DNA from 4 places in the Mesorhizobium sp. WSM4840 genome. Region 3 is predicted to be linked to each of the others. Evidence: riboswitches for the same ligand, from Rfam matches in the RefSeq annotation. Region 3 holds a riboswitch; each other region holds the start of a gene.
The links. A riboswitch is a leader RNA that binds a small molecule or an ion and turns the genes downstream of it on or off. The one in region 3 is predicted to bind cobalamin.
Positions count from the first base shown of each region.

Region 1: another riboswitch for cobalamin. It lies ahead of AC0L3I_RS08985 (CbtB domain-containing protein); the one in region 3 lies ahead of metE (5-methyltetrahydropteroyltriglutamate--homocysteine S-methyltransferase).
Region 2: another riboswitch for cobalamin. It lies ahead of AC0L3I_RS08805 (DUF1636 family protein); the one in region 3 lies ahead of metE (5-methyltetrahydropteroyltriglutamate--homocysteine S-methyltransferase).
Region 4: another riboswitch for cobalamin. It lies ahead of AC0L3I_RS34605 (5-methyltetrahydropteroyltriglutamate--homocysteine S-methyltransferase); the one in region 3 lies ahead of metE (5-methyltetrahydropteroyltriglutamate--homocysteine S-methyltransferase).

Region 1 covers NZ_JBVVQD010000004.1:293,212-297,653, forward strand. The annotation lists gene AC0L3I_RS08970 (MerR family transcriptional regulator) at 1-366, shown strand, start outside; gene AC0L3I_RS08975 (methyltransferase family protein) at 454-960, opposite strand; gene AC0L3I_RS08980 (acetyltransferase domain-containing protein) at 957-1,949, opposite strand; cobalamin riboswitch at 2,300-2,500, shown strand; gene AC0L3I_RS08985 (CbtB domain-containing protein) at 2,538-2,717, shown strand; gene AC0L3I_RS08990 (CbtA family protein) at 2,733-3,500, shown strand; gene cobU (bifunctional adenosylcobinamide kinase/adenosylcobinamide-phosphate guanylyltransferase) at 3,523-4,020, shown strand; gene cobO (cob(I)yrinic acid a,c-diamide adenosyltransferase) at 4,022-4,442, shown strand, end outside.
Region 2 covers NZ_JBVVQD010000004.1:255,635-260,076, forward strand. The annotation lists gene AC0L3I_RS08795 (cobaltochelatase subunit CobN) at 1-339, opposite strand, end outside; gene cobW (cobalamin biosynthesis protein CobW) at 358-1,395, opposite strand; gene AC0L3I_RS08805 (DUF1636 family protein) at 1,392-1,826, opposite strand; cobalamin riboswitch at 1,865-2,069, opposite strand; gene AC0L3I_RS08810 (winged helix-turn-helix domain-containing protein) at 2,099-3,298, opposite strand; gene AC0L3I_RS08815 (NADH-quinone oxidoreductase subunit A) at 3,635-4,000, shown strand; gene AC0L3I_RS08820 (NuoB/complex I 20 kDa subunit family protein) at 3,991-4,442, shown strand, end outside.
Region 3 covers NZ_JBVVQD010000029.1:43,667-48,108, forward strand. The annotation lists gene metE (5-methyltetrahydropteroyltriglutamate--homocysteine S-methyltransferase) at 1-2,235, opposite strand, end outside; cobalamin riboswitch at 2,352-2,550, opposite strand; gene AC0L3I_RS28975 (adenosine kinase) at 2,955-3,977, opposite strand; gene AC0L3I_RS28980 (peptidase domain-containing ABC transporter) at 4,041-4,442, opposite strand, start outside.
Region 4 covers NZ_JBVVQD010000050.1:25,147-29,588, reverse strand. The annotation lists gene AC0L3I_RS34620 (HAD family hydrolase) at 1-410, shown strand, start outside; partial or broken gene AC0L3I_RS34615 (OmpW/AlkL family protein) at 816-1,376, shown strand; partial or broken gene AC0L3I_RS34610 (cytochrome P450) at 1,882-2,133, shown strand; cobalamin riboswitch at 2,408-2,607, shown strand; partial or broken gene AC0L3I_RS34605 (5-methyltetrahydropteroyltriglutamate--homocysteine S-methyltransferase) at 2,727-3,050, shown strand; partial or broken gene AC0L3I_RS34600 (helix-turn-helix transcriptional regulator) at 3,051-3,206, opposite strand; gene AC0L3I_RS34595 (helix-turn-helix domain-containing protein) at 3,510-3,725, opposite strand; partial or broken gene AC0L3I_RS34590 (IS110 family RNA-guided transposase) at 3,688-3,958, opposite strand; gene AC0L3I_RS34585 (SDR family NAD(P)-dependent oxidoreductase) at 4,127-4,442, opposite strand, start outside.

The DNA.
Region 1 (4,442 bases), on a different contig from region 3:
ACCGAACTGACCCGCGAATTCGATGTTTCGACGCGGACGCTGCGCTTCTACGAGGACGAAGGGCTGGTGCAGCCGGTGCGGCGCGGCCGCACGCGGCTGTTTCGCCCGTCGGACCGGCATCTCATCCGCCAGATCATGCGCGGCAAGAGGCTCGGCTTTTCGATCAACGAAATCCGCGAAATCATCCAGATGTACAAGGAGCCGCCCGGGGAGGTCGGTCAGCTCAACCTGATGATCAAACGCATCGAGGAAAAGCGCGAGGATCTGCGCCAGAAGCGCCGCGACCTCGAAGAGACGCTGGCGGAACTCGATCAGGCCGAGGAATCCTGCGTCGAGCGATTGGTGGAGCTCGGCGTCAACACGTGAGCGGCCTTTTTTGACAATTCTACTCTGGCGGCCAGCTAGTGTGGTTTTCTGCCAGAGCGAATTCTTAAAAAGACCTTGCCGCACGCCTCAAATCCAGCGCCGCACCTTTTTAGCGTAATCCCGGTATTTCTTGCCGAATTTCGCCGTCAGAACTCTTTCCTCGCCCTCGATCGCCATCTTCTGCGTTGCGAAGGCGGCGATGATCGCCAGCGGCAGGAACCATACGATCCCCGAGATAAGGGCGACGCCGATCATCAGCAGCGTGTTGGCCAGATATATCGGGTTGCGGCTGACGGCGAAGGGGCCAGATGTGACCAGGTGATCCGGCACGGCGTTTGGGTGGAGCGTCGTCTTTGCCCGGATCATGGTGCGGATTGCCGTGAACCAGAGTGCGACGACGCCGAACAATGCCACCCAGCCGGCCGCGAACAGGATGTCGCCCAGAAGGCCGCCGATCCATGGCAGCGGATAGAGCAAGCCAAGCGCGATGCTGACGGCGATGGCCGCGACATAGATCAGCGGCGGCCACGGTATAAACCCCGGTTTCGGCTGCCCCGGTTTCTGTTGCCCAGGTTTCTGTTGATGGTCGGTCATTGTGCTCCTCCCTCCATCAAAGTGCTGTCGGCTTTGGCAGTGCAGGCGCCGGCGAGCTCGTCGAGATGTGCCTTCCATTCCGCAGCCTGGTCGTTGCGGTAGAGCTGATCAAGCGTGGCCTCGCCCTCGAGTGTATCGAGCATGCACACACAATAGCTGGAGCAGAACTCCGTGTCGCGCGATTGCTCGCACGAAGTCTGGCATTCTTTCAGGAAGGTGACCTGCCTGGTCTCGACCGGTGCCGGCATGACTTGCGAAAAAAGCCAGATCGAGCCGATCAGCACCGGCTGGTGGATCAGATAGAAGGCGAGGCTGTGCCGGCCGATAAAGACCAGCGGATTTGTCCAGCTGCCGGGCGTCAGGCCTGCCAACCGCGTCAGCAGGCCGGAGGCGGAGGCGAGTTTTGCCGTCGCGATGCCCGCAAGCACAGCGCCGAACCATGGCAACAGCGGGACATAATCGTTGGAGCGCGGGTTGGTTGCCGACAGGCCGACCCACCACAGGGCCGGATGGTCGAAGATCTCGGACCTGAGGTAGAGCGGCGCTGTGATGACGAAAGCTGCGACAGCAAGCGCCAGCAGCGCCGGCAGCCGCAGAAACGCCAGGCCGAGCAGGCTGGCGAGCGCGATCTCGTGCAGGATACCGAAGAAGATGAAACTGTCCGGCGTGGCAAGCCTCGTGGCAGCCGATATGGCGAGCGCCGCCCCGGCGACCATGGCGAAGCGTTTCCAGAAGCCGTTCCAGCGGATCAGTTTGCCATGGGCGAGGAACAGGCTGACGCCGACCAGGAACAGGAAGGTCGAAGCGATGCAGCGCGCGTAGAATTTCCACCAGCCGAAGGCGGTCAGGCCGGGATCGGTGTAGCCAAAGAATTCGAGATCCCAGGTGAAATGGTAACTTGCCATGGCAAGCAAAGCGACGCCGCGGGCGACGTCGATGGCGATGATGCGCTTGGATCGGTCCTGAACGGTCGGCGTAGAAATGCTCATGGTCTCGCAATCTGATTCAGCACTGCAAGACGACTATCATGGTTGCCCCGGACAAAAGAAGACAGGGCAAATCCCGTTGATGCTCAGGGCGTCGGTGAAAGCGCCGTATGCCGCTGACGCACCCATTAGAAGCGATGCAGTTCATATTCCTCGGGCATCAGCACTCCGGCCTTGTGGCGCCGGCCGGCTGATTCCCGAGACGGCGCATTCGGGCTGGCCGCTGGCGGAATTTGGTTTGCCGGGCGCAGCGATTCTGCCTATAGTCGCGGCCGTCGTCGGTTCCGTTTGGAGCCGCGCATGAACCCGGAACCGGAATCGGTTCCGGAAAGGTCATGCGCAGAGTCTAAGTGTTAGAGCGTCCTTTGTGCGTCCATTCGGACGCACGGCGCTCTAAAGGGAATGCGGTAAGGGCAAAATTCGCCCAATGCCGTGGCTGCCCCCGCAACTGTGTGCGGTAGTCCTCTCCATATGCCACTGAAGAGTTTCTTCGGGAAGGTGGGGAAGGGCGCTGATCCGCGAGCCAGGAGACCTGCCGGCGACAGGAGAACTGATTTCTATGCCCTCGGGTGGAGGGCGAAAGGACAAGACATGAATACCGCTTCCGTCTCGCTCGGCGCTTCCGTCTCCTCGCAGTCGCGCTTCGTGCAGCTGGCGCTTGCTGCATTTCTCGGCATTTTCGTCATGGGCTTTGTCGGCTTCTCGCATATCGATACGGTCCACAATGCCGCCCACGACTATCGCCACTCGATGGCGTTTCCCTGCCACTGACGAGGGGCCGACATCATGACACTGTTTCGCAACGTCGTGCTCATCGCGGCGATCGCAGGGCTTGTGGCTGGCGTCGTTCTCGCCTGCATGCAGGCCTACGCCACCGTGCCGCTCATTCTCAAGGCGGAAGTCTACGAGCAGGCCGGCAGTGGTCACACGCATGACCATACCGCGGCGCCGGCTGCGAACGCCACGGACGCCAATGCCATGAGTAGCGCCGAACCGGCCGCTCCGGCTGCGGAAGACGAAGGCTGGGCGCCGGCTGACGGTTTTGAACGATTCGCCTTCAACGTCGTTGCCAATGTCGTCACCGGCATCGGCTTTGCGCTGATCCTGGTCGCCGCTTCGGAGTTCGCCGGCGGCATCGGCAATTGGCGTCAGGGCCTGTTATGGGGGCTTGCCGGCTTTGCCGTGTTCACGCTGGCTCCGAACCTCGGCCTGCCGCCCGAACTGCCGGCGATGCCGGCGGCCGATCTCACTCAGCGCCAGATCTGGTGGACGGCGACGGTGATAGCGACCGCGGCCGGTCTTGGGCTGCTCGCCTTTCGCAAATCGCTGCCGCTGGCGCTGCTTGCCGTGGCGTTGATCGTGGCGCCGCATATCGTCGGCGCGCCGCAGCCCGACAGTTTTGAATCGCCGATCACGGAAGCCCTGCACCACCAGTTCGTGGTGGCGGTGACACTGACCAATCTGGTGTTCTGGCTGGTGCTCGGCGCCGTCGTCGGCGTGGTGCGCGGCCGCTTGACCGGCAGCACGACCGGCCTGCGCGACAGCTTTGCCTGATCGCGCTGCTCCCGGCGGCAATCTGACCCTGGTCATCGGCGGTGCGCGCTCCGGCAAGAGCGCGCATGCCGAAAGACTGGTGACGGCCTGTCCGGCGCCGTGGGCCTATATCGCTACGGCGCAAGCCTATGACGACGAGATGCGCGAGCGTATCGCGCTGCATCAGTCGCGGCGCGGCGAGGGTTGGACGACCATCGACGCGCCACTCGATCTCGTCGGCGCGATTGAGGCGTTGCCTGACGGCCGGCCTGTCCTCGTCGATTGCCTGACGCTGTGGCTGACCAACCATATGCTGGCCGAACGCGACATTGAGGCCGAATGCCGAGGGCTGGCCGATGTGCTGTCGCGGCCGCGCGGGCCATGGTTCGTGGTTTCCAACGAGGTTGGCCAGGGCATCGTGCCCGACAATGCGCTGGCTCGCCGGTTTCGCGATGCCGCCGGCCGGCTCAACCAGCAGGTCGCGGCCGTCGCCGGCACAGTGCTGCTGATGGTGGCGGGACTGCCGCTCAAGGTGAAATGAGATGACCGATATCGACGACAGGGACGAGGAACGCCACCGCGCCAAGATGGCCAAGCGCAAGGCGGTGCAGGACGCAGAGGTCGCGGCAAAGACGGTCGAGAAGGGGCTGCTGATCGTCAACACCGGGCCCGGCAAGGGCAAGACCACTGCCGCCTTCGGGCTGGCGCTGAGGATGCTCGGCTACGGCAGGCGCGTCGGCGTCGTCCAGTTCATCAAGGGCAAATGGCACACCGGCGAGAAGGACGCCTTTGCCGCCTTCGGCGACCGGGTCGTCTGGCACACGATGGGCGAGGGTTTCACCTGGGAGACGCAGGATCTGAAGCGCGATATCGCCGCCGCCGAGTCCGCCTGGGCCAAGGCGCTCGAACTGATGGCCGATCCATCGATCAGCCTTCTGGTGCTCGACGAGCTGAATATCGCGC
Region 2 (4,442 bases), on a different contig from region 3:
CAGCGCCAGTTTTATGCCGCGTGCGCGGGCGATCGAGGCGAGCTGGTCGCAGCCGTAGCGCCACCAGTCGTAACCGCCGAGGACGCGAACCAAAATAACCCTGGCGTGCCGGGCGACGCTGTCGATCCAGAGATCGACGGACATCGGATGGCGCAGGTCGCGCAAGGCCGCCAGCCGCATCGATGGCAGGCGATCCGCGTCCGCCTTCCACGCTGCTGCCAGCCCGGCCAGATCGCTGTCGGTGAAGGACAGCGCCACGACATCCGCAGGCGTCTGCCTGAGATCAACAGGCTCGGCGAGATCGTCGAGCGAGGCGGATGTTGTGGTGAGGATGTGCATCGCGGCTCGTGCCTGAGGTCAGCCGGCGAGAATACGCTCGATGGCCGGGCGGTTCAGCCCTTTCAGGCCGATGACGACGAGGCGCGAACGGCGCTCGTCCTCGGCGGTCCAGGCGCGGTCGTAATAGTGATTGACGCGTGGGCCGACGGCCTGCAGCAGGAGCCGCATCGGCTTGCCGCCGACCTCGACGAAACCCTTGACGCGCAGCACGTTTTCTTCCTCGGCCGCGGTGGCGACGCGCAACGCCAGCTCGTCGGGATTGGCGATCGATGGAATGTCGATGACGAACGAGTCGAAATCGTCATGCTCATGGTCGAGCTCGTCGTCGTGATGGGTCTTGCGGTTCTCGATGTCGTCCTCGACGGCAAGGCCGAGGCCGAGCAGCACAGACGGATCGACCTTACCCTGCGAGGTCGGCACGATCTTGACGGCGCGCGCGGCATGCTCGCCGATGATGGCATTGGCACGGGCCGAGCCGGCGGCGTCCATCAGGTCGCTCTTCGACAATATGATCAGGTCGGCGCAGGCGAGCTGGTCCTCGAACACCTCTTCGACCGGATCATCGTGGTCGAGCGTCTCGTCCTGCGCGCGCTGCGCCTGCAGGGCGTCCATGTCGTTGGCGACGCGGCCTTCCGCCAGCGCCGGTCCGTCGACGACCGCAATGACGCCATCGACGGTCACCCGGCTCTTGACCGTCGGCCACTGGAAGGCCTGGACCAGCGGCTTGGGCAGAGCCAGCCCGGAGGTTTCGATCAGGATATGGTCGACTTTCGGCGATAGCGACAGGATCTGGTCGAGCGCCGGGACGAAGTCGTCGGCGACGGTGCAGCAGATGCAGCCATTGGCCAGTTCGACGATGTTTTCCTCAGGGCAGGTGTCGATGCCGCATCCCTTCAGAATCTCGCCGTCGATGCCGATATCGCCGAACTCGTTGACGATGATGGCCAGCCGCTTGCCGCCGGCGTTTTCGAGCAGATGGCGGATCAGCGTCGTCTTGCCGGCGCCGAGGAAGCCGGTGACGACGGTGCAGGGCACGCGGGAGACGGAAGTGGTCATATCTGATCCTTAACAAGGTCGAGGGGAGGAATGCGGGCGACGAGGCCGCGTTTCAGGCAATCGGGCCGGCCGCGCCATGGAATGAGGCCGTCCGTCGAGGTGGCGAAGAGCTTTGCACCGGCGACCAGATCGGCGCCGCTGGTCACGGTCAGGTCGCCAAAGACATAGCTCCAGCAGCCGTCGCGCAGGATCGCGGCGCTCAGCCGGCGCTTGCAGTTGCCGAGGCATTCGACGGTGCGGATACTGATATTTTCGCCTGATACAGCGCGGCGCGTGTCTTCGGCCAACAATTCGCCGGCGCGGGGATGGCCATCGGAGCCGGTTTCGTCCCGGCAGGAGGCGCAGACGATCACGGTGACGTCGGCCAGAGCATCATCATCGCCGGACAATACGCCCGCTGTCTCAGCCGAAAAACTGCTGTCGCGTTCCAAATCAGGCTCCTTGCCCGGAAAACCCGCCAGGCGATCGGATTCTTATGTCCTAGACGGCAGGTCTCCTGGCTCGCGGGTCATCGCCTTGGTGCCGCCTTCCCGGGACCGTCCCAGTGGTTTTCGGCCTTGGCTCGTCGCTTACAGTTGCGGGGACAGCCGCGGATTTGAAATCGGGGATTTCGCACCGCATTCCCTCTTGGCTCCTCCCTTTGCCGAGAGGAGACCGTCTGAACCGGATTTAGGCTTGTGCAGGCAGTCGTGTCAACGCACGTCTACGACGCGGCAATGTCGGCGAGAGCCGAACCCAGATCACCGGCCGGCGTCACCTCGATGCGGTCCAGGCCGAGCCAACCCTGCATCAGCTTCAACTCCTCGAAGAGTTCGGCGGCGGTTTGCGGCGGGGCGCCGGGCTCGGCATAGGCGGCATGGACGCGCAGCACGCCGGCGGGGCGGTCGGCCTTGAGGTCGACGCGCGCCACGATCCTTTCGCCGAGCAGGAACGGCAGCACGTAATAGCCGTATTGGCGCTTTTCGGCCGGGGTGTAGATCTCGATGCGATAGCGGAAGTTGAACAGTCTTTCCGTGCGCGCTCGTTCGAAGACGACGGGATCGAACGGCGCAAGCAAGGCGCGCGCCTCGATCTTGCGCGGAAAACGGGCATCCCTGTGAAGATAGGCTGTTTTGTCCCAGCCTTCGACGCGAACCGGCAAAAGATCACCTGCGTCGACCAGTTCCTCAATGCGGCCCTTGATGTCGGCGGGAGAGAGACGGAAATAGTCGCGCAGGTCGCCCGCTGTCGCGACGCCGTGGGCGCGGGCGGAAATGCGCAGCAATTCGCGGTGCGCATCTTCCGGGGAGGGCACCGGCAAAGCAAGTACTGCCGGCGGCAGCACGCGCTCCGGCAGATCGTAAAGCCGCTCGAAGCCACGACGCGACGCCGTGGTGATACGGCCGGCCCAGAACAGCCATTCGAAAGCGTGCTTGGCATCGCTCCAACCCCACCAGCCGCCGTTTCCCTTCTGGCCTTCGAGGGCGGATGCGGCGACCGGCCCTCGTTCGACGACCTCGCGATAAATGTCTTCAATGTAGGCGGCGCGTTCGCGGCCCCACTTGGCCAGTCCGTTATACATTTCCTCGCCACGTTCGGCCCGCTCCATGCGCCAGCGCATCAGCGGATAGGTTTCGACCGGCAGAAAGGAGGCTTCGTGCGCCCAATATTCGAAGACCGTGCGCTTGCGCGTCACGGCGGCGTTATCGAGCAGCGCAAGCGGGTAGGGGCCAAGCCGCGAATAGAGCGGCATATAATGGGCGCGCACCACCGCGCTGACGGAATCGATCTGCAGCAGGCCGGTCCGGCCAAGCACACGGGCCAGATGGCGGCGATCGGGCGTGCTGTTAGGGCGAGGATCGGCAAACCCCTGTGCGGCAAGCGCGATGCGCCGGGCCATGGCGAGCGAGATTTTTTCCTTCATGCAGACGGCACTCTGTCGGCGTTCGACCAAGGTTGGGGGCGAATGATTCCGCGTCATGCTAGCAGGGTTTTGTCGGCATCTATGTCAGGAGAGAAAACTGGAGTAAAAAGTGAAGGAACTCAAACAGGAGTGGATCAGACCAGTTTATCCGGATATGCTGCCCAGCACCGTGTTTTGAACAAGGTTTGACTTGCTTCGCCGAAAGCCCTGCGCTAACCCTCGCCGCGTTGCAGCATAGAGCCCCCTAAAACGGTTCAGTGGTTAAACTGTCACGCTTCCGCAAGTGGGTCCGGTGCTGTAATCAGAGTGGATTGGCCGCCAACGGAAAGCTGCAGCATGAACGCATTGTTGAGTTCGTACCTGCCCATCGTCCTGTTTATCGGCGTGGCGCTGGTCGTCGGCCTGGCGCTGCTTGCCGCACCCTTCCTGGTGGCCTACCGCAACCCAGATCCGGAAAAGCTTTCCGCTTATGAGTGCGGCTTCAACTCGTTCGATGACGCCCGCATGAAGTTCGATATCCGCTTCTACCTGGTGTCGATCCTGTTCATCATCTTCGATCTGGAAGTGGCCTTCCTGTTTCCGTGGGCCGTGTCTTTCAGCCAGATCGGCATGCTCGGTTTCTGGTCGATGATGGTGTTTTTGGCGGTGCTGACCATCGGCTTTGCCTATGAATGGAAGAAAGGAGCGCTGGAATGGGATTGAGCGACAATTCCGGCACGCTCGTCGCGCCGAAGCCAAAAGGCATTCTCGACCCCAGCACCGGAAAGCCGGTGGGGGCGAATGATCCCTTCTTCCTCGAGATCAACGACGAGCTTGCCGACAAGGGCTTTCTCGTAACCTCGACCGAGGCGCTGATCACCTGGGCCCGCAGCGGCTCGCTGATGTTTATGACCTTTGGTCTTGCCTGCTGCGCGGTCGAGATGATCCACACCTCGATGCCGCGCTATGACAGTGAGCGTTTCGGAGTCGCACCGCGCGCGTCTCCGCGCCAGTCGGACATCATGATCGTCGCCGGCACGCTGACCAACAAGATGGCGCCGGCGCTGCGCAAGGTCTACGACCAGATGCCTGAGCCGCGCTACGTCATCTCGATGGGCTCCTGCGCCAATGGCGGCGGCTACTACCACTATTCCTATTCGGTGGT
Region 3 (4,442 bases):
ACAGTCCGGATTCACCCACAATTGGCTGTCCGACAGTCGCTCGCGGGCAAGTTGAGCGAGATGCAAAATCTCGCCGATCTCCGGGACACGTGGTGAGTGAATGTCGTAGACGCCAGGACCGATTTCGTTCGGATATTTGGACTTGGTGAAGGCGTCTAGAAGTTCCATTTTAGAGCGCGACGTCTCTATCGAAATGACGTCCGCGTCCAGTTCGCCGATCGAGTCGATGATCTCATTGAACTCCGAATAGCACATGTGGGTGTGAATTTGGGTCGCGTCCTCCACACCCGTCGAAGCGAGCCGGAAGCATTCGACAGCCCAGCCGAGATAATGTTTCCAGTCGGCCTTCCGCAGCGGCAAGCCTTCGCGAAATGCGGCCTCATCGATCTGGATCACCTTTGCGCCAGCTCTTTCGAGGTCCGTCACTTCATCGCGGATGGCGAGCGCGATCTGGCGGCAGGTCTCGGCGCGGGGTACGTCGTCGCGAACAAAAGACCAGTTCAGAATCGTCACTGGCCCTGTGAGCATGCCCTTCACCGGCTTATTCGTCAGCGACTGGGCAAATTGCCACCAGAGAACCGTCATCGGATTGGGCCGCGATACGTCGCCGAAGATGATGGGAGGGCGCACCAGCCGGGAGCCGTAACTTTGCACCCAGCCATGCTGGGTGAAGGCGAGGCCGGACAGCTGCTCGCCGAAATGCTGCACCATGTCGTTTCGTTCGAACTCGCCGTGTACCAGCACGTCCAGCCCGATCTCCTCCTGCCAACGGACCACCGCTTCGGTCTCCTTCTTCAGGAAGGCCTGGTAGTCGATATAGCTCAGCCGGCCCTTCGCATGAGCGGAGCGCGCCCTGCGCACCTCGGCCGTCTGCGGGAAGGACCCGATGGTCGTCGTGGGGAATGGCGGCAGGCCGAGCGTGTCAGCCTGGACTCTGGAGCGCTTGGCAAATGCGCTCTTTCGTTGCTTCATGACGCCGTCAATGCCGACAACTCGCCCATGGACGAGCGGATCATGGACCTTTGCAGACATGGCGCGCGCGGCGGCGGCCTCTTCAGAAGCCTTGAGCGCGCCCGCTACAGTATCCCTGCCTTCGGACAAGGCTTGGGCCAGCACGAGCAGCTCTTCAGTCTTCTGGGCGGCGAATGCCAGCCATGATCTGACGTCCACATCGAGCGCGGTCTCCATCCGCAGGTCCATCGGCACATGAAGCATCGAGCAGGAAGGCGCAATTTCGACGCGGTCCAGCGGCCAGCCGGCAATGACCGGCTTGATACGGTCGAGAATGGCAGTCAGTTTCGCGCGCCAGACGTTGCGGCCGTCGATCAAGCCAAGTGAGAGCACCAGATCCTTCGGTGCGAGCCGACCAACCGTCTCCAACTGCTCGGGAGCGCGCACAAGGTCGAGATGTAGGCCCGCCAGGCGCAGCGAAAGCGCGGTCTCGAGATTGTCTCCCAGCGGACCGAAATAGGTAGCCAGCATGATTTTCAACTTGGGCGCGGCTTTCGACAGCTGGCCGTAGGTGAATTCGAAGGCAGCTCGTTCGTTCGGGTTAAGGTCGAGCACAAGCGCCGGCTCATCAATCTGAACCCAGTCGGCCCCAGAGAGCTCCAAATTTCGCAGGAGTTGCTCGTAGACGGGCAGCAGGCGCGGTAGCAGCGCCATGGTATTGAAACCTTGGTCGGGAGACTTCGCCAGCTTGAGGAAGGTGACCGGTCCAAGGAGGACCGGGCGTGTATGGATGCCGAGCTCTTTTGCCTCCAGAAAGTGATCGACTGGTTTCGTCGACGAGAGGGCGAATGTCTGATCGTCGCCCAACTCCGGCACGATGTAGTGGTAGTTCGTGTCGAACCATTTGGTCATTTCCATCGCGGTTACGCGCTGTCCCTGAACGGCATGCCCGTGACTGGCATGTCCGCAACCCGCGGTATCGCCTTGCGTCCCGCGCGCCATCGCGAAGTAGATGTCGAGGGGGACCTCGCCGCCCGTCCAGCCGTAACGGGTTGGCACGGCGCCGACCATTGCTGCGGTGTCGAGCACATGGTCATACAGTGAGAAATCGTTCGACGGGATTTTCGACACGCCCCGGTCGTGCTGCTCGCTCCAACTGGCGGCACGGAGCGCCTTCGCCGTCGCCAGAAGGTTGGCAGCAGAAGATTTTCCGGACCAGTAGCTTTCGAGCGCGAATTTCAGTTCTCGCCGGCGACCGATACGCGGCACACCAAGCGTTGCTATGGGAACTTGCTGGGAGACATTCATTCCATACCCCGATGGCTAGCGGCGGGGACAAGGAAGGCGCTAACAGGCCGGCATCAACGCCGAGCTGCCGCGGCCACCAGACACCCCGCCCGTGGACGTTGTTCACCGTGGCAGGTCTCCTGGCTCGCGGGTCACAGCCTCTGCCCGTCTTCCCGGGGCAGTTCGCCCCAGTGACATTGGTGGGTTGGCTCGCCGCTTACAGTTGCGGGGGCAGCGCCGGCATTGCACCGGCTTCCCTCTTAGCTCCGCTAGGGCAACGCCTTGCGGAGAACCACGACATGCGGACAATCGCAGCTGCCCGCTTTCTTGTCAATGCTGTATAAAGAAATGTTTATGTGTTTATGTGAATCATTCACCCGCGGCGTGTCTCAATTCGCAGATCGCGGTAGAGCTGAACCATCTGCGCCCCTCTCCGGTTCGCAGGCTGTGGCTGACCGGTGGCTGTGGCTGGCCGGTCGGGCAATCTGTCAATTGTACGATCCCGGCTCAGAACGATTTTCGTAAGAGGGCGTGTTGACCATCATGATCGGCCGGCAGTACTGGGCCGAAGGGCGACAACGTTCCTGAGCCTTCATAATCAGAAATTTGTAGAAGAACCGCCATCCTTCACGGACGGGTACACGGTGTTTTCCCAGCGCTTGTCTGGACAGCCCGCAAAGAGGGGAGGGTGAGCAGCACCTCGCCGAGATGCGTCCCTACAACAACCCGGCCTGCTCGGCCTCGCGGCGCAAATTCTGACGAGGCCTCGGGCCGATCTGCTGGATCACCAATCCGGCCGCCAGTGAGCCGAGGTCGCCGCAGGTCTTGAGGTCGCGGCCTTGCGTGTAACCATGCAGGAAGCCGGCGGCATAGAGATCGCTGGCGCCGGTGGTGTCGACCAGCTCCCGGATTTTGGTCGCCTCGACGGTGACGGTCTCGTCGCCGCGCACGATCACCGAGCCCTTTTCCGAACGGGTCACGGCGGCGATCCGGCAATCCTTGCGGATCTGAGCCAGTGCCCCGTCGAAGGACGATGTCTGGTAGAGCGACTTGATCTCGTGGCTGTTGGCGAAGACGATGTCCACCGTGCCCGAACGCATGAGGTCGAGGAACTCGTCGCGATAGCGGTCGACGCAGAACGAATCCGAAAGCGTCATCGATACTTCGCGGCCCGCGGCGTGCGCCAGGCTGGCCGTCTGCCGGATCGCCTCCTTGGCGCGCGGCGGGTCCCACAGATAGCCTTCGAAATAGGTGACCTTGGCGCCCGAGGCCTTGTCGGGCTCGACGTCCTCAGGCCCGAGCTCGACGCAGGCGCCAAGATAGGTGTTCATCGAGCGCTCGCCGTCTGGGGTAACGAAGATCATCGAGCGCGCCGTCGGTGGCTCGCCATTGAGCGGCCTGGTGTTGAAGGCGACGCCCTGCGCATGGATATCATGGGCGTAGATTTCGCCGAGCGCATCGTTCGAGACTTTGCCGAAGAAGGCGGCGCGTCCGCCGAAGCTGGCGACACCCGCCGCCGTGTTGCCGGCGCTGCCGCCGGAGGCTTCGATGGCCGGGCCCATGCGGCTGTAGAGCAGCTCGGCGCGCCTCGTATCGATCAGGTTCATCGCGCCCCCAAGTAAGCTACAATTTTCGGACGCTCCGTGGCGCCCAAAACATGAACTCGCATTTTCGCATTGAAGGATATGGCCGACCGCGGCACACCCACAAGGTTGAAACCAAGCGACGGCGATATACATTCGCCGCTGCTGTTCCATGCCTCACTGCCCCAAAATTCTGCCGTGCCCCTCACCTGAAGCTGTTTAGCTGGATCCGGTTTGCGCCCGCCACAAGCGAGCGTAAGCGCCTTCAGCTGTCAGCAGATCAGCATGCCTCCCCTCCGCAACAACCCGCCCCTTGTCCAAGACCATTATTTTGTCGGCGCAACGGATGGTGCTGAGTCGATGAGAGATGATGACGATGGTCTTGCCGCCCCGACGCAGATCCTCAACCACTCGCAGGACAAACGCCTCGGCGACCGAGTCGAGAGAGGAGGTTGCTTCGTCGAGGATCAGGATCTCCGGATCCCGGTACAGAGCCCGAGCCAACGAAAGGCGCTGCTTCTCGCCCCCGGAGAGGCGTACGCCGTTTTCGCCTAGATAGGCCTGGAAGCCACCGGGCCAGCGCTCGATCACCTCCCGCAGCCCTATTTGATCGCAGATTTG
Region 4 (4,442 bases), on a different contig from region 3:
TGAAAGTCTCGATAGGGAGCACACAAGAGTCCAAGGTCTTCTTGCTTAGAGCGCACCATCTGCATGACGGATATTTCTCCATTAAGCTGCCTTATGAAAGCGGCACCAGTGTGAAAATGCTTCTTGGCGAGCACTACGTATGGTTGCAAATCGAAGGTATACATCTTTTAGATAATGCAAGAAGGGTGTGTAGTGATGTGTCGAGCTCTCTCGATCTGGAAGAAATCAACCGGGAGGGAGAGATTTACCAGTGCCTATCACAGGCAAGTGTCGCGACAATACGTTCCGTTGATTTGCAACAGTTCAAGACGCCTCATTACTATCATGTGATCTTTCGCCCGTTGGTTACGAGGGCATCTGATCCGCCACTGGTGCCAGGCGCAAAGATGGTGCAGCCGGCGCAGCGGTGATTCGTTGGGGTAGTGTGCTTAGAGTTCTGCAAATTCGCTGAGAGAGGGCGGTCATGGCAGGCTGGTGATTGTTCACGTCACCGATTCCCGCGAAGGAACGCCACCATGACCAAGACTGAAGATAAATCCGCCATAGCCGCCGTCAAAGACATTCTGCTTTCGAACCCGGATGGATTGCACTGCTACCCGGGGCGGCTACGGCTGCACTCATTGTCGGAACTTCGACGAAGTCGGACATGAGACACAGCGCTAACAGAATGATCGCGTCGTTCTGCAATGATTTTCTCATTTGGCACGACACATGCGGGGGCTCTCCCGCATGAGCGCTCCGTCAATCTCGATTGATGCGAGCAGGATTCAATCAAGGCGCAGTGCGTCGTTTCTGAAGATCAAGGAGAGAAGAGCATGGCGAGAGCGCGAATTGGGGTGGCGCAGGCAGTAACAGCGGCTGTCGTCCTCATCGTTGCGGGACAAGCCGGCGCGGCAGATGTTCATCAAGCCGCGAGCGTTCCGCAGGCAGGAGCCCCGGTCGCGGAAGCGCCAAGCCCCTGGCAGATCCGCCTGCGCGCGTTGGGGGTGATCACTGAGGATTCGGGCTACGTCAACGCGGTGCCCGGCTCCGGTCTTTCCTATTCGAACACGCTGACGCCGGAACTCGATATTTCGTATTTCTTCACGGACAACATCGCCGCCGAACTCATACTCGGCACCACCTATGCCAACGTCGATGGCCAAGGTGCGATCGGCGGGCTGGGCAAGGTCGGCAAGGTTTGGCTGCTGCCGCCCACGCTTACATTGCAGTATCATTTTACCGATTTCGGCGCCTTCAAGCCCTATATCGGCGCCGGTGTGAACTATACGATTTTCTATCACCAGCAAGCCGGCAGCGCCGATGATCTCAAGGTCAAGAACACATTCGGCGCCCTTTTCGAAGTCCGCGCGCGGATCATCCGTGCCGAGAAGTGGACCCGCGATGGTCTTAAAGGCGCAACTTGATAGTCTTTCTTCTGCGATTCTGCAGCAGGGGGGGGGATGGCTCGAGTGTCGCTGCCAGGCGATGTGGTGACCTGGGCGGCAGGCCGTCACCAGACGCTCAGGCGGATGTTTTCCGACCAGCGTTTCAACAGGGACTGGCGACAGTCATCCGCCAGCCACCGCCCGAACGGGCCAGATAGCGCAGTGCGTTCAACACCGCCGGCGCCAAGCTAACAGGCAAGGCCACGCTCGATCCCTGGTTGATAGGCGACGGTCCACGGTCGCAAGCCGACGACGGACCTACGCGAGGCCCGCTTCGTGCGCCGCCTGTTGTTCCGCACCCTCCCATTCCGCATCCGTCAGGTCGGTCTGGTAGTGCTTGGCTTGCTTCTCATGTTCAGCCATCCGGCCACGGCTCGCTTGGGTCCACATCCCAAGCTTGAATCATGCGAACAGTGGCAACTCAACCCATTCTCAAACGGGCTCTTTAGAGAGTGCGGCATTAACCCCGGATTTGGTGATTCTCGGTTCACCGGGGTGGCTGGTCTCGCATGAGGGGGCGAGCATGCCCGGTCACGCACGATCGTGGCGCCGGCCTTCAGCAACCGCAGGGTGAAGCTGCTCGCGCAGCAGGTCGAGGCGATCGCCGCAGTTGTTCGAGACGCTGGCGGCCCAGCCCCAGCCCGCCGACCTGCGGCGCCACCTCTCCTTTCCGCTTCCGGCCGTGGTGATCAGCGCGCTGATGGGCGAATGCGCAAGCACGCTGAGCGAAGCCGAGCGGGAACAAATACCGGGACTCCGGCTGACCGTGACGACCTGGCCCGACTGCACACCTTTGAGCCCGGCGACCTCGACCTGATCCGGCGTCGCCGATGGGGACAAGGACCTTTCCGAGCCTGCACTGATGAGAGGCCGCATCGTATGCGGCTTCGGGCGAAAGAGACCGATCAGCGCAAGCGCATTATTCGCATCATCACATAAACATCTCGTTATATGGTATTGAGAAGGAGCGAAGCGGCTGTGATTGTGCGGCATGCCGTGGTGCTCCGCGCGGCACTGCCGTGGCGGAGCTAAGAGGGAAGCCGGTGCGATGCCGGCGCTGCCCCCGCAACTGTTAGCGGCGAGCCAAGCCCATTGATGTCACTGAGGCGAACGGCCTTGGGAAGACGGGCACAGGCTTTGACCCGCGAGCCAGGAGACCTGCCACGACGAACAACGTCCACGGGCGGGGTGTCTCGGTGGTCGCGGTAGCCCGGCTTCGTGCCGGCCTACTCGCGCGTCTCCTTGGCCCCACGCCCCAAACCATCGGGGTATGGCATGACTGTCTCTCAACAAATTCCTGTGGCAACGCTTGGCGTGCCGCGTATCGGTCGACAGCGGGAACTGAAATTCGCACTTGAAAGCTACTGGTCCGGAAAATCTCCCGCTGCCGACCTGCTCGCGACGGCGAAGGCGCTGCGTGCCGCTAGCTGGAGGGAACAGCACGATCGCGGCGTGTCGAAAATCCCGTCCAACGATTTCTCGCTTTACGACCATGTGCTCGACACCGTCGCCATGGTCGGCGCCGTGCCGGCACGATACGCCTGGACTGACGGCGAGGTCCCACTCGATACCTATTTCGCCATGGCGCGCGGCAACCAAGGTCAGGCCGCGGATTGTGGACACATAAAGCGTGACGATGGTGGGGTTCCTTTTGCCCTTCTCCAGCCCGCTGATGTACTGCTGGCTGAAGCCGGAGATCTCGGCAAGCTGCTCCTGCGTCAAGCCGGCGTTCTCCCTGATCCTGCGTGCATTTTGTCCGACCAGCTTGCGCATATCCATGCGCGGAGGTCAGCGGATCACGGGCCTTGAGTTTATCAATTTGCCGCCGGCGGGCAGCAAATCAAGGGATGCGATTTTGATGACGTTGGTCGCTCAAGCCAAGCACAGCTCGAGCTATCGGTCACGCGAGCCATGCGACGTTCACCGCCCGCATACTTGGCCACGGAAGACTGCAGCCGGCGAAGCGCTTCGGCAACCTTGGCCTGGGTTAAGCCCTTGTTCTTACGCGCCGCTATCAGCTGTTCCAACAGCCGGCGTTGGCGGGGCGATCGAAGAGATGCCGGCATCAGATGGTGCTTAAGTCTATTCAGATCGCGGATCGAGCAGCGTTGCCGGCTCAACCTCCAGCACCATAGCGAGCTTCTCGACCATGTCGATGCTAGCAGCATATACACTGCGCTCAAGAGCGCTGATGTACGTTCGATCAACACCAGCTTCATGTGCCAGCGCCTCCTGCGACACCTTCTTTTTCTCGCGAAGCCTACGCAGATTGCGGGCAAAGACCTCTCGGATTCCCATACGTGAGAGGCCACCCTCTTGTTGAGTCGTCCCGCCACATGTGATGCATGATCACCGCAAGCCGACGGGCCAATGCGACAATGGCCTTCTGTCGGCCGTGCCGCCTGGCGACATTCATCGCCCACGCCTTCAGCCACGACCAATTCGTCACACGCGTCAGCAGCGTCTGCGCGGCTTCGTAACATCATGCCATGGCCGCAGCAGGAGATCCGGCCCATGCGCCCAATAGGTCCTTGGGACGCCGATGCCCTGCATCGCCTGCACTGTGATCCGCTAGAATCCCATAGATGGCTAGGGCCCGCCGATCCCGGAGAGAAGGCCGGGACGAGACCGCAGGCTGACCCAGGACTGGGAGAAATCCAGCGCTTCCGCAGAAGCCTACGTCGCCCACATCCGTTTCCTCACCCGCAGGCCCGCGGCAGCAGTCCAAGATGGCTGCCGGCATCGACAACAATGTTCTGACCGGTAATGTTTGACGCTTCCGTCAGGAGGAACAGCGCAGCCTCGGACATCTGTTCCGATGTGCCTGCCTGGCGTAGAGGCGTTCGCTGTTCCTCGTCTTCTTTCATCTTGTTGTATTCAATTTCGCCCACGCCATTCAGCATCCAACGGGTCTGGATCAGGCCGGGGGAAATGGCATTCACCCGGACGGCGGGGCTGAGCCAGCGTGCCAGCTCTTGGGTAAGAGTGTTTAAGGCACTCTTAGACAGCGTATAC